Regions from separate parts of the Rossellomorea sp. NPDC071047 genome, predicted to be linked through region 3. Evidence: riboswitches for the same ligand, from Rfam matches in the RefSeq annotation. Region 3 holds a riboswitch; each other region holds the start of a gene.
What was found. Region 3 has a riboswitch for cobalamin ahead of ACQKFO_RS03815 (ABC transporter substrate-binding protein). Riboswitches for the same ligand answer to the same signal wherever they lie in the genome.

Region 1 (5,015 bases), on a different contig from region 3:
TGTTAAAAACAACAATCTTTGCGAAAAGAGCCATATAAAAAAACCCGAACCTTTAAAGGTTCGAGCATACAATCTACAACAACCAGCCGTGTATGGCCCCTAACAGGGTAAATATGATGAGATGATCTCCAATCGCGATAAGAAACATCCGTTTTGTCATAAGACCAAATAAAGCATTTTTCAAGTAGACAATGGAAATAAGAATTCCCATGAGTACACCTGTCAAAGCTCCTTCGACTATACCATTGGAACCGGTGGCTTGAACGAAAACCCCAACAAGAAGTGAGCTGATAAATGCAACAATAACAGCCACTGCATATTTAATCGGTCCAGTACTATCCTGATCCTTCTTTCCTAGTAAAATAGAATAATAAATTCCGCCGTATACCATATACACCACAGCCCCCGCCAATATCGCGAGCAAATTCACATTTAATTCCATCTCTATTCCTCCATTAATTCGGCTCAATGGCTAAAGCGATCGCTTTAATGTTACATCCAATATCGAGTGTTCCTTGTAGACTGATCATTTCCACAAGCTCAACTGGATTCCCCAGGTATCTGTATCCGCTTTTCGGCAACCAATAGCTGTAAAGTTCAGAATAGCATTCGATTAACTTCCCTCTTTCCCGGTAGTCGACAGGTTCATCGAATTCATAAACCACATGCTTACTGCCTCGAAATAGATAGAGTTCCTCACCTTCCGCGTCCTCTTGATTTTCGACAGCCAAGCGACACTCAACCTACTTTTTTCAGGTGGGGTAATATAAGGGTTGCTCTTTGGCACTCCGAATATCAAAGGACTCTTCTCTATGAGGTTCCTGGCATTTCCCCATCTGTATAGATCTTGCCAGGCTTCTGGAATGCCTTCGATATATGACCCGATATAGAATCTATTGACGGTTGAACACTCTGGAAAATGAGCGATCTTCACTTTCGATAAATCCAGCCATTTAAACTCATTATAGGATTCTTCATCCTGGAATGCTTTGGCTTTTGTGCTGAAAAGTTTAGATTTCTTGCTATTAAGATATTCCCGCGGAAAACGCTCTAAATAGGCACCTTCCCGCCAGCTTTTGGGGCTCGCTTTAAAGTAAGCATTAAAAGAATAGGTGAAATAGGATAACGATGAAAAACCACATATGAACGCAATTTGTGTGATAGGAAGCTGTGGCTCGTAGATGAGCATATGCGCTGCATTTTCCAAGCGCATCCTTTTCACATAACCTGCCGGTGTTTCACCGATCAGCCCTTTAAACAACCTCTGAAAGTGATAAGGGGAATAGGTTGATACTTTGGCTAACTGTTCTAAGGATAAATCTTCGCTTAGATGTTGATCGATATATTCTACTACTTTATCGATTTGGTTTCTATGTATTTTGTCTTGTGGCATTTTTCAGACCTCACTACCTTTTTGAAAAGCACTTGTTTATAAATTTTACCATAATCCTTCTCCTCACTCACTAAGGGTTATGATAAAATAAAAGCGTTCACAATTTAATCATTGCTCATTGGTGAAGATGATCTTTAGCACATTTTCTTAAAAGGGAAGTTGGTGAAAGTCCAACGCGGTCCCGCCACTGTAAGGCTGAGAATTCGTATGGATCCACTGTTTCGAATCGAAATGGGAAGGAATGCGAAATCGCTGACGCTGAGCCAGGAGACCTGCCAAATGAGAAGAACACAGAAGTTCCTACGGGAGATAGGAGGGTGTTGCGCTAATGAGACGTCACAAGGGGAATCACAGTCCTCAGAACGTTTACCTGGAATAGCCGCATCTTCTTTTTTAAAAGGAGATGCTTTTTTGTTTCATACTACAAACTGGGAGATGAGAAAATGGAACAAGCTTATTCAGTCGAACGTTCACGAACCATACAAACAAAATTGGTGTTGCCACCCGACACCAATCATATGCAGACCATCTTTGGAGGAAAGGTTTTATCCTATATAGATGAGATTGCGGCCCTATCCGCCATGAAACATTCCAGTTCAGTCGTCGTCACGGCATCGATTGACTCCGTCGACTTCTTATCATCCGCCACGGTCGGCGATGCTCTAAGCCTTGAGGCATACGTCACTTCCACCGGCAGGACATCAATGGAAGTGTATGTAAAGGTGTACTCTACGAATCTCGTAACGAGTGTCAAAACTCTGACGACGGAATCATTCCTTACAATGGTCGCCGTTGATGAGGATGGAAAGCCGAAGCCGGTGCCAATGGTCATTCCTCAAACGGAAGAAGAAACGAGACTATTCAAAACGGCTCCTTTGCGAAAAGAGCATAGAAAGAATCGCGCGCTTATTTTATAAACAATCTCTGAGTCACTAACTAATATAACAATAACACTCAGAGTTTTCTAAGCTCTGAGTGTAACTTTGGAGATTATTATCCCGTGATCCTTTCTTCCGTTCCAGGAATCATCTATCTAGTTTATCGTTTTGTCGAAAGGATAGAAGTCCTGAATGAGCTGGATGCAGAATAGAGAAAATCAGTATAGTAAAGCAGATTCCATTGGATTTGGATGTTTTTGCCTTCAGACCTCCGTCTTGTCCCCCATCTATAGAACAAACAAAGATATTTCCCTATAATGATAAACAAACTGATCACTCGGGGTGTACTATGATCGAAGGTAAATTAATTAAATTTCATCGAGAAGATTCAGGATTGACTCAGGAACAGCTTGCTCAGGGTATCTGTTCCACCACACATCTTAGTAAAATTGAAAGAGGCATCACAGAGTATTCAAGTGAAATTACTGATTTACTCGCAAGGAAGCTTGGAATTAAAATGGATGTTGAACGTTCCCGTTATCATTCCTTACAGGCTAAGCTATCGGGATGGAACGATGCGATTATTATGATTCGGACCAATGACATCCATCAACTTAAAGGGGAAATTGAAAAGGAACCTTTAAGGTTTTTATCTGACTTCATCATTCAATACAACCTTTTCCTGGCAAGATATTATTTATTTTTGAACAAGCATGGAAAAGCCAAGGAAATCCTGGGTATGTTCGAAAATAAAAACTATTCTCTATCCCCTTTCGAACAAAATTTATTGCTTCATGTCAAAGGGATCTACTATCATTCAACAAGACAATTTAACACGTGCATAAATGTATTGAAACAGATTGACGATGAATATCCCAACTCCGAATATTATTTTCATTTGGCATTAGCCTATCATTCCATTCATTCAAACACCTTTGCCTATTATTATGGGCAAAAAGCTTTGCAATTTTTCCAGAAAACATTAAATATCCTTAGGGTTATCGATTCGGAAACGTTAATTTTAATCCAATTGAATGCCAAGGAACCCTTTGATATGGAAGAAACAAAACAACAGTACGATAAGCTCCTCAGAGTCTGTGAATCAGTCAATTCAAACGATCGGGCGCATAAGATACATAATAATCTTGGATTCGAATATTTTAGGAGAAAACGATATTCTGAATCAAAGACATCCTATGAAGAAGCATTAAATCTTATCAATGACGAAACGCCGGCATCACATTATTTAGTTACGCTCAGTGGATATATACTTGCTTGCATGAAAGGGAATCTACTATCTTCCCGGGAACTCAATCACTTAGCGACAAAAGGACTGAATATGGCCACTCAGCATCAGGATCCAAGCTATGTATTCTTTGAGATTTACTTACTTACCATTAATGAGGATGAAAAAGAACTATATGAGTATATTGAACGTACAGCTCTTCCCCACTTCAAAAAAACGGGGAGCCAGTTGATGTATCAGCATTATGAAAGACAACTATTTTTATATTATGTGAAAACCGGGCAAACAGAGAAAGGATTCAGACTTGCATCTGATAAGATGTCTAATGAAATAAGTTATTATGAATTAGAGTGACCCTCCTATTGAAATGATAAAAGGACTGTTGAGTCTTTTTATCATTTTTTCTTTTTTCACATCGATCGTTGGCATTGCTCACAACCCCCATTCGCCATCATTTTTTTACATCTTTTCTCCTGAAACACCATTCAAAATCAAACAAAAATCAATGAAACCAGACTAATTAATAGTCAAATGGTCCCTAAATAAACCCCCATACAAACATGATAAATATGTATTTACAATAATAATTGTACTAATCTTTTGAATAATCTAACCAAAACAAAACAGAAAAGAGGTAGAAATGATGAATGGATCTTCCATCACAAAGAAATCGGCTGTGATTGCACTATCCACTGGATTACTGTTATCCCCAGTGTCGAACTACTCCATGCCAACAGCTACAGCTGAGGATTGGAAAGCAGAAACAGTTTTATCTTCCTTGACTGAAACACAAAGACAAGCCTTGCATCAACTGGAGGTAAATAACGTAGAGGGTCTCCAAGGATTTCAGTCGGGAGAATTGGCATCTGACGAAGAGATCTCCGTTATCGTTCAATTTGAATCCAAACCTGGACATGTGCAAGTATTGGAAGCGGCAGTACAAGGTAAATCACTAAAGAAAGCAGACGCCAAAGCCCAAGTGGAGAAAGAACATAAGATATTTAAAGAAGATGTTGCGAAACATCTATCTTCTAGTCTTGTAAAAGGGAAAAAGAAAGAGCCGAAAATCAACCAAACCTATAAAGAAGCGTATAACGGTGTCGCCATGACCCTTCCAGCTAATCAGGTAGAACAACTGCTTAAATCCGAAGCTGTTAAAGCTGTGTTTAAAAATCAGGCCTTTACGGTCGATCCCGTTAAAGAAGACCATCCAAATGATGTTGAGAGAGAAATCACAACATCTGTTGAAAGCATCCCCTATTTAAATGTAGATGAACTACATAAGGAAGGAATAACAGGAGAGGGAATCAAAGTCGGTGTCATCGACACAGGTATTGACTATAACCATCCTGACCTTAAAGATGCTTACAAAGGTGGATATGACTTTGTTGACGATGATGCTGACCCAATGGAAGCAACGTATGAAGATTGGGAGAGTACGAGTGAACCGGAATTTAGTTATACTGGCAGTTCCTATTATACTTCTCATGGTACTCAT
Region 2 (5,015 bases), on a different contig from region 3:
TATGGCAGCTTTCACATTCTTCAAAATTTGAAACAGACGTCGATCTCACATAGTAGGTCGTTTTCAATCCTGACTTCCATGCATCTAAATGAAGAGATAGTAACTCTATCGCCTTGATATCATTCCGTACATACAAGTTAAACGATATTCCTTGATCTATATGTCGCTGTCTTTTCTCATTCTGTTTAATACTCCAGTGCTGATCTACGTTATAAGCCGTTTTGTAATACCAGGTCGTCTTAGGTGATAAATCAGGTGCTGTAACAGGGATCTTATAATCCTTCTTTTCTTCCGAGTATTCTAATCTGAATAAGGGATCTATGCTTGCTGTAGAGCCGGCTATGATCGAAGTGGACGAATTTGGCGCAACGGCCATTAAATATCCGTTTCTGATTCCTTGTGAAGAAACATCTTCCCGGAGTGCATCCCACCTCGGTCCTGAATATCCTTTTTTTGAAAAATACTCGCCAGTCGACCAGTCGGACCCGCTGTAATATGGATAGGAGCCTTTTTCTTTCGCTAGTTCTTGACTGGCTTTGATCGTGTAATAAGCAACATCCTCGTATATTGAATCACAGTAATCAACTGCTTCAATGCTCTCCCATTTCAAACCTTTTAATGCTAGGAGGTGATGCCACCCAAATGTTCCCAATCCAATCCCTCTATAGCGTCTGTTTGTCAGTTGGGCTTGCAGTACTGGAAGTTTATTAATATCAATGACGTTATCAAGTAATCTCACTCCTATGGATACGACCCTTTCCAGCTCATCATCCATGATTGTTTTGGCTAAAGAAACAGACGCCAGATTACAGACGACATAATCTCCGGGAGATTTATAGGTAATGATTTTCCCGTCTTTTATGACCTCTTCTTCCATGACGGTTGCACTCATATTCTGGGCGATTTCCGTACACAGATTACTGCAGTAAATCATTCCCTTATGCCCATTGGCATTCAGCCGATTGACTGTATCTCGGTAAAACATGTAGGGCGTTCCCGTTTCGAGTTGGGAAATCATGATCCGCTTGAAAATTTCAATTGCCGGAACCTTTTCCCTGGAAAGACCGGGACATTCTACACATTGCCAATATTTATCTCTGAACGAACCTTCTCCATCATACTCATCATAATAATCTTCCAGGGAATACCCCATGACCATCCTCACTTCATGGGGATCAAATAAATACCAATCCCCTCTCCTCTCCACTTGTTCCATAAATAAATCCGGTAAGCTGACTCCAGTGAATAGATCATGAGTACGCTGCCTTTCATCACCATTGTTTAAGCGTGTATCTAGAAAAGGAAAAATATCTTTATGCCATACATCCAAATAAACAGCTATCGCTCCTTGACGTTGACCTAATTGATCAACGGATACGGCTGTGTTATTTAATTGTTTCATCCATGGAATAACACCGGAACTTACTCCCTTGAAGCCTTTGATATTACTTCCTCTACTTCGTACCTTCCCCAGATAGATACCGAGACCGCCACCGTTTTTACTTAGTGTGGAAACATCTGTATTGCTGTCATAAATACTTCTCAAATCATCGGCTACCGTATCTATAAAGCAGCTCGATAACTGACCATGGCTTTTGCCGGCGTTGGCAAACGTAGGTGTTGCTACCGTCATATACAAATTAGACATGGCCCAATAAGCTTCTTCAATAAGCGCCAGCCGCTTTTCACGGGGTTCGTTCATAAAGAGTGTCATGGCGATGATCAGCAATCGTTCCTGAGGTAATTCAAGGATTTCACCATCATGGGACTTAGTTAAATATCGCTCTGATAGAGTGACGATCCCTATGTACGTAAACAGATGGTCGTTAGATGAATCCATGATCCTCCCCAAGGAATCAATTTCATCTTTGCTATATGATTCCAATAATGCAGACGTATATAGTTTCCTATCAGTCAAGTCTTGAATTAATTCAGAAAAGGAACTGTACAACTCGCTTTCTTCCACTCTCCTTGAATATGCGATCGTACGATAGAGTTTCATTAAATATAATTCTGCAGCCACATATGTCCAATCAGGTTCATGAGCAGTGATCCGTTCGACTGCCGCGAGGATCATGAAATGATAAAGCTTTTCTTTATTCAATTCAGATTGACCGTCTGCATACTTATAAGTCTTTTCATCGAATTCATTAAAATGAAGTTGTGGAAAGCGACTGTGGAGATTTGTTAGAACCCTTTTTGCTTCCATTGTGATCCTATGATCCTGTGATACGATTGACATCATCATTCCTCCCAAATTTATACAGTGTGGGAAGGATTCAAAAAAAGCCCATCCTTTCAAACGGATGGGCTTTTATATACGAAAGATATATGAATAGACTAAAGGGCCTACTCCAATCCTCGCTTTATCCTCCCAATTCCCGAAGAAGATAACACGTGATAAACAAGGCAGGTCTCCTGACTCGTGCTTCACCCTACTTTAAGGCCTTCCCATCGTATATGACAGTGGCAGTTCCTTATTTCGTCAGCACTTACAGTTGCGGGGACAGTTCCGGATTCACACCGGATTCCCTTTTAAGTCCATTCAGACACCCTATTCACAGGTTATAATCAATATATAGATAAAATAATTTAACAAAACACAAAATGTTGTGTTCTGTATCATCATAAACGATTGAAAATGAATTTACAAGTGAAACTATTCATTTTGTTTAGAAGTTGAAATCTTTTAATAGTATCACTCTATTACCCTCTTAAAGTCAAGAGATGAGACAAGTTAAACGATAGGAAGGAACCCCCCCATTAAAATATGCTTATAATTATTATTTTTCATGAAAAGAATAGAAGAAGATTGAATACTGCCTTCAAAAGGACACTAGTCAGCCGACACCTTCCTAAATGTTAGTTGAAGAAAATGTAGCCACTCTCTATAATTCAAATAGAAGGTTGTTTGACAGTATTCTTTGGTCCCCAATATTTTTTTATAGGCTGTTTAAATGGAGGAAAAGAACTCGATTTAAGCAGTCTCTTTTTTTTAGCATCCAAAAGAAAGTCTTCTTTCATTTTCATTTCAGCCCCGCAGTTGAAAGTCGGATGTAATCGCATACATTACAGTGAAAGAGGGACCATATTAGTAACCCGCTGTATTTCAACCTCATTACAATCTATACTTTTCGGCTTAAATACTTTCTTTTTACGGGCTTTTCCTTTAAAATGCGCATTAAGTGATTTTTTTCGAAATCACACCTTACTTCTGAAAGGGGTCTATTATGAAAAAATTATTAACGACTTTACTATTGACATTATTAACGATTGGACTAGCCGCTTGCGGTTCGAACGAGGAGAGCCAAAAACAAGCTGACGATAAAGCGAAAACAGAAGAGAAAAGCGATGGAAAGGCTCAGGAAGAGCAAGCGAAGCAAATGGAAGAAATGCAAAAGAAAATGGATGAACAAAAGATTGAAAAAGATAAGATCGTTGCTATTGTAAACGACGAAAAAATTAAAGGTGAGGATTTCAATAACGTATTGACTCAATCACAAATGCAATATCAACAGATGGGACAAGACCCGACAAGTAAAGATGCAGCAAAGAAAATCAAAGAACAAACTATTGATAGCCTGGTCGGACAAACACTCCTTATGCAACAGGCCGATGAAAAAGGCTACAAAGCATCTGAAGATGAAATCAATAAACAACTGGAAGAAGTTAAAAAGCAGTACGGTGATGAAAAGAAGTTTGAAGACGCAATGAAAAAAGCCGGATTCACAATGGACGAGTTAAAAGCTCAAATCGCTGAAAATATCAAATACACAAACTACGTTGAAAAAGAAATCAAAGTAGAAGAAGTTTCTGAAGATGAAATGAAGAAGTTTTACGATCAGTACGCAAGTCAGCAAGGTCAGGGTGAATCAAAAGATGCTCCAAAATTTGAAGAAGTTAAACCTCAAATCAAGACTCAGTTAGAGCAACAGAAAAAACAAGAAAAACTTGTTAAGCACGTAGAAGATTTAAAGAAAAATGCTAAAGTTGATGTGAAAATCTAAAGCTCCACTAAAGAAAGCCACCTGCACAGATAGGTGGCTTTCTTATGTTCTATTCCCCCTCTATGTTTTTCTCGGCTCACGAAGGGTATGGTACTACAAGGACTTATTAAGGGAGGATGAAAGATAATGACGAAAAGGACAAATGACAATCCTGAGCAAATCAATAAAGATCATGACGGCATTCTCGATCAGCATGAAAGTGAGCAAAATGTGGATCCAATTCCCCTCGATGACTTAAAAAAAGAGCAGCGGGACGAGAAAAATAAGCATCATACGAAAGATGACTCATCAAGCAAAGAATAAAACGTTAATCAAAAGCCCTGTGGGAATCCCACAGGGCTTTCTTCTTATTTAGATAACCAGTCCGTATGGAATGTTCCTTCTTTATCCACACGCTGATACGTATGAGCTCCAAAATAATCACGTTGAGCTTGCAGAAGATTGGCTGGCAGTGACTCAGAGCGATAGCTGTCATAATATGCTAAAGCACTCGCAAGACCAGGTACAGGGATACCTAATTTAATGGCTGTAGCCACCACTTCCCTCGCTTCCTCCTGATAGTTTTCAACGATTTCCTTGAAATACGGATCAAGCAGTAAATTCGTTAATCCCGGTTCACGATCATAGGCTTTCTTGATTTCTTCCAGGAAGCCTGCACGTATGATGCATCCACCTCTGAAGATCATGGAAATCTCGCCGGGCTTCAGGTTCCAGTTATACTCATCCGAAGCAGATTGAAGCTGGGCGAAACCCTGTGCATATGAACAAATTTTGCTTAAATATAAGGCTTTACGAATCATTTCGATAAACTCTTCTTTGCTACCGGAGAACTCCTTATTTCTTGGTCCTCTTAAGATTTTACTCGCCTTCACTCTTTCTTCCTTCATGGCAGAGATGAAACGGGCAAACACAGATTCAGTGATGATGGACAAAGGTACACCTAATTCCAGTGCAGAAATACTCGTCCATTTCCCAGTTCCCTTTTGCCCTGCTGTATCCAGAATTACG
Region 3 (5,015 bases):
CGTTTGATCCATTACCTTTTCCACGATTTCAGTATCCCGTTCAGTCGTTCCTTTAAAGAGACCTTTTTGGTGAGCATATCTCCCCAGCATAACCGTCTCCCTCACCTCATAGGAAAAGGATTCTGTCGATATCTGAGGAAGTACCGCTACCTGTGTGGCTAGATCCCTTGAAGAAAAATGATGCAGTTTTTTTCCTTTCAACCTTATGCTTCCATCCATTAATGGAAGCAGACCCGTCATGGCTTTTAACAGCGTCGTCTTTCCACTTCCGTTAGGTCCAAGAATCCCAAAGAATTCTCCTTCATCTATATGAAAATTCATGTCTTCCACGATTATTTTATCGTTATATCCTACTGTAACACCGTTTACATCTATCATGATGAAAGCCCTCTTTTCTTCAGGAGAATATAAGCAAACATCGGGGCACCAATAAGAGCTGTTATCACTCCAATCGGAAGCTCGGTTGGTGCAATGATGGTTCTTGAAATGAGATCAGCCAACACGAGAAAGCCTCCCCCAACAATGATGGACAAAGGAAGTAAATGTCTATGGTCATGCCCTACTATCCTTCTTAGAAAATGAGGAATTACGAGCCCAACAAATCCAATTGTACCTGAAACGGCGACAGCCGCTCCCGTCAGGATACTTCCAGCAATTAAGATAAGGAGTTTTCTCTTTTGTACGGATATTCCGATGTGATGGGCTTGTTCTTCACCAAAACTCATGCCATTCAGTTCCTTGCCATTGAGGAACAAAACGATCACTCCAATTAAGAAAAAGGGGAATATTATCGTAATGTAATCCCACCCTCTCATGGACACGCTTCCAAGTAGCCAACCGATAATCTGTCTTAATTCCTCTCCCGTCAGGGCAATCATTAAGGATATAAAGGAACCTAAAAAAGAGCTGAAAATAATTCCAGTCAATATGATGGTTTCAACTTTCATAGTTCTTTCAACCTTCTGTGCAAACCATAATACTAGGAAGACGGTTATAATCGAACAAAGAATACTGAGAAAGGGAAGCGTAAACTTCCCAATGAACGGAATGCTCCAATTAAAGAACAACGTAATAACAGCACCGACCGATGCTCCTGAAGACACACCCAATGTATATGGATCAGCAAGCGGGTTGCGCAATAGTCCTTGAAAAGAAGCTCCTGCAATTGCCAGGGAGCTGCCAACCAATAATGCCAGTAATACTCTGGGCAATCTTATGGAGTACACTATATTTGCAAACATTGGATCAATTTCTCCCGGTATAGGGAATCCAAACCATTTGGCTCCAACGATGAACAGAATATCCATCGGTGGGACAGAGACGGTTCCGATCGAAATGCCTGTAAAGAGAGCGAAAAGTAAAAACGTTACAGCCAACCCGTATGTTATCCATATTTTATTCTGCAAATAACTCCGGATAGATCGACTTTGCAATTTCCTCTACTCCTTCAACTAATCTCGGACCGGTACGTGTCACCAAATCTGAATGTACGTCATGGACATCTTCATTTTTTACAGCGGTTACATCTTTCCAACCTTCTCGGCCCATCACTTGTTCCTTAGGATTTTCACTATAAAAACCATATGTTGTAATGATGACGTCTGGATTGGAAGCGATGACTGCCTCTTGGTTTACCTGAACCCATCCGTCCTGTTCACTCATTACATTCTCAGCATTTACAAGCGATAGCATTTGATCAATGAAAGTATTTTTCCCTGTCGAATATATGTCAGGAGATGGTGAAACCTCTACATACACTTTTTTCTTTTCAGATACACCACTGACTTTTTCCTTAATGGATTCTAGATCTGCTTTCATCTCAGAAATGACGGATTCAGCTTCATCTTTCTTACCGACCAATGTGCCGATGTTTTTCATCGTGGTGTACACTTCCTCAAAGCTATTGGCATCACGTACGATATATATCTTTACCCCTGCACTTCGAAGCTGTTCTAACCCTTCTTCTGCCGACACAGCAGTGGACTCATGAGCAAGAACCAAATCCGGATTCAAACCGATAATCTTCTCAACGTTAAATTCCATTCCACCTATTTTTTCTTTGTCCGCTGCTTCTTTTGGGTAATTATCAAAATCTGAAACCCCTACAATTTCCTTATTCAACCCTAACTCGAATAAGATTTCTGTGTTGCTTGGAATCAATGAAACAATATGCTTAGGTTGCTCATCCAGCGTGACTTTATTATTCAAGGCGTCGTTTACTGACAAAGGAAAAGCAGATTGTCCCTGACTTGCTTCCCCGCTATTTTTATTCTTTTCTACACTTTCATCGTCAGTACCGCAAGCTGAAAGGAGTCCTAGAGATACTATTAGTACGAGAATGATTTTGAATGTGTGTTTCATACGTTTTCCTCCTGTAAATGAACTTATTCCCAGACAAAAAAACATCTCCAGTGGACTAGAGATGCTGTGTAAGATGCATAAAAGGCTTTAAACCGTTAAATATGCATATTACACCTTTCTATCCGCGTAGATTTGGTGCGAAAGAAATCAGGCAGGTCTCCTGGCTCATGGTCATTGTTCGCTGCACCTTCCCATACCCATTGGTACAGTGGCATTCATACAGCTCACTTCCATTTACAGTGGCGGGACCGCGTTGGAATTACACCAACTTCCCTATTATGAAGCAAAGAAGTATCGTCACTTCCGCTTCACCTGATTTCATGTCGTATGTAATTGTTCCGTTCAACAGAATTATACACAAGATTCTATGGATAGTGAATGAAATTTGATAAACTTTGCTGAAAATAGCAGGAATCCTTCTTTTCGAATCAATCCAGGTGCAAACTTCAAGCTAATAGATTGTCCCCTCCATTATTTCGTGATAAAATCTGTTTCAAGCAATCGCTTTACTGCTTTAGAGGAGCACATAAGGTACAGGAGGTTCAGCAATGAATGAAAAAAAAGAAATCGCTACCTTTGCAGGTGGTTGTTTTTGGTGTATGGTAAAGCCATTTGATGAATTACCGGGAATTATTGATGTCGTGTCGGGTTATTCAGGTGGCCAACTTGAAAACCCAACATATCAAGATATAAAAGCAGGAAATAGTGGACATTACGAAGCTGTTCAAATCACATTTAATCCTGATTTGTTCCCTTATGAAAGATTATTAGAGCTATACTGGCCTCAGATTGACCCAACGGATGATGGAGGACAATTCCATGACCGCGGGGATCAGTACCGTACAGCTATTTTCTATCATAATGAACACCAAAAACAATTAGCTGAAAAAACGAAGAACGATATAGTAAATAGTGGACGATTCAAGAAGCCTATCGTCACAAGCATTCTTCCTGCCTCCACTTTCTATCCGGCAGAAGAATACCATCAAAAATTCTACAAGAAAAATCCAGATGAATATAAACAAGACCGGGCAAAATCAGGTCGCGATCAATTTATAGATAATCATTGGAAGAACTAAATAGTGGGATGAAAAAAACTCCTTTCGCCAAACTAATGGCAGGAAGGAGTTTTTGTATGAAGAAAAATGAGAAAAACCCAGAAGATAAAGAGCAGGTTATCGGGTTTGAAGGTCCAGGGAAAGTCGTCAATTTCTTTGACCCCTATCCTGATGAAGATGAAGAGAATGTAAATAACTCGGATACCGTAGATAATCATTCTTCAGAAAAGCAGTAAAAGCCTAAAAGGTGAAGATTATTTAAATTTAACCTTCACCTTTTCATATTAACCAATGAATCGATTCACCTTCACTTGCTCATTAATGATCAGTTCCGCTGTCAGTTGTCCCGAAAGTGTGACCATCGGCACACCTCCACCTGGATGGGTTGAACCTCCCACGAAGTACATATTAGAGAGCACTCTGCTCTTATTCGGAATCTTGAAGCCTCCGTTAAGCTTACGGTCTGTGACAGTACCATAGATTGAACCACCATTCGCCCCATAAAGGGTTTGAAGGTCGTTAGGAGTGAAGGTATATTCGTATTCAATATGATCCCTTAGATTTGTTACGCCCATTTTCTCCAACTTATCCAGCACTTTGAGTCGATAAGTTTCTTTGTATTGAGTCCAATCCTCACCCTCTTTTAATGGTGGCACGTGTGTCAACACAAACAGGTTTTCTTTTCCTTCAGGAGCCTGTGCGGGATCCGATTTCGACGAGATCCCAATATAAATCGTCGGATCATCAGCCAGTTTATTCTCATCGAAGATTTGCCTGAATTCATTTTTAGGGTCCTTACTGAAAAAGAAGTTATGGTGAGCAAGATGATCATATTTACGATCTACCCCTAGCAGCAGTACCAACCCTGAGACCGTAGGGGCATACTTACTTAGTTCCTCGACTTCCTTAGGAGACTCATGATAGTCAGCCAAAAGGGATTTGTAGCAAGGGATCGCCTCTAAATTCGATACAACGATGTCCGCCATCAACTCTTCTCCTATTTTCGTACGTATTCCTTCAGCACGGCTGCCAGTGGTAAGAATATCCTCAACTTCACAATTTAAGCGAATCTCTACATCGAGTTCCTCCAACACCTTTGCCATTGCCTCTGCAATTTTATACATTCCGCCTTTTACGTAATGGACTCCCAGTCCCAACTGAACATGTGTAAGCTGTGACATGATGGCTGGTGCATGGTAAGGTGACGAACCGACGTACATGACCAGGAAATTAAATAGCTGCAGCAAATGCTTGTCTTTAATGAATTTACGATTTGCAGCATCCATGGATTTCATCGGATCCATTTGCAGTAATTCTTTGACCGGATGCATCGTGCGTAGGTCCTGCAAGCCATTGATGCTCTTTTTATAGAAGCTTTTCATTGTGAGCTCATACATTTTTCCACAGTAGCTTAAATAGTTAAAGAAGTTATTCGCATCCTCCATGGATGTCTTTTTCATTTCTTCTAACATCGTTGGAAGGTCCGAAGATATATCCAGAACCTTACCGTCTTCAAAGAATGTCCTCCAGCCCGGCTCCACTCTGATAATATCCACATAATCATTCAGATCACGGCTTGCATGAGCAAAGACTTTT

Region 1: it holds a riboswitch for cobalamin, as region 3 does, so the genes downstream of both, ACQKFO_RS11615 (acyl-CoA thioesterase) here and ACQKFO_RS03815 (ABC transporter substrate-binding protein) in region 3, are expected to answer to the same signal.
Region 2: it holds a riboswitch for cobalamin, as region 3 does, so the genes downstream of both, ACQKFO_RS18215 (ribonucleoside-diphosphate reductase subunit alpha) here and ACQKFO_RS03815 (ABC transporter substrate-binding protein) in region 3, are expected to answer to the same signal.

Annotation. Positions count from the first base shown of each region.
Region 1 covers NZ_JBNNJT010000002.1:744,035-749,049, reverse strand. The annotation lists gene ACQKFO_RS11630 (DUF1761 domain-containing protein) at 74-442, opposite strand; gene ACQKFO_RS11625 (hypothetical protein) at 456-665, opposite strand; gene ACQKFO_RS11620 (helix-turn-helix domain-containing protein) at 614-1,393, opposite strand; cobalamin riboswitch at 1,497-1,687, shown strand; gene ACQKFO_RS11615 (acyl-CoA thioesterase) at 1,837-2,310, shown strand; gene ACQKFO_RS11610 (helix-turn-helix domain-containing protein) at 2,621-3,871, shown strand; gene ACQKFO_RS11605 (S8 family serine peptidase) at 4,158-5,015, shown strand, end outside.
Region 2 covers NZ_JBNNJT010000005.1:315,219-320,233, reverse strand. The annotation lists gene ACQKFO_RS18215 (ribonucleoside-diphosphate reductase subunit alpha) at 1-2,209, opposite strand, end outside; cobalamin riboswitch at 2,392-2,572, opposite strand; gene ACQKFO_RS18210 (SurA N-terminal domain-containing protein) at 3,231-4,007, shown strand; gene ACQKFO_RS18205 (hypothetical protein) at 4,134-4,310, shown strand; gene gndA (NADP-dependent phosphogluconate dehydrogenase) at 4,355-5,015, opposite strand, start outside.
Region 3 covers NZ_JBNNJT010000001.1:725,775-730,789, reverse strand. The annotation lists gene ACQKFO_RS03825 (adenosylcobinamide amidohydrolase) at 1-378, opposite strand, end outside; gene ACQKFO_RS03820 (FecCD family ABC transporter permease) at 375-1,433, opposite strand; gene ACQKFO_RS03815 (ABC transporter substrate-binding protein) at 1,396-2,361, opposite strand; cobalamin riboswitch at 2,495-2,692, opposite strand; gene msrA (peptide-methionine (S)-S-oxide reductase MsrA) at 2,910-3,440, shown strand; gene ACQKFO_RS03805 (hypothetical protein) at 3,497-3,655, shown strand; gene ACQKFO_RS03800 (phytoene desaturase family protein) at 3,704-5,015, opposite strand, start outside.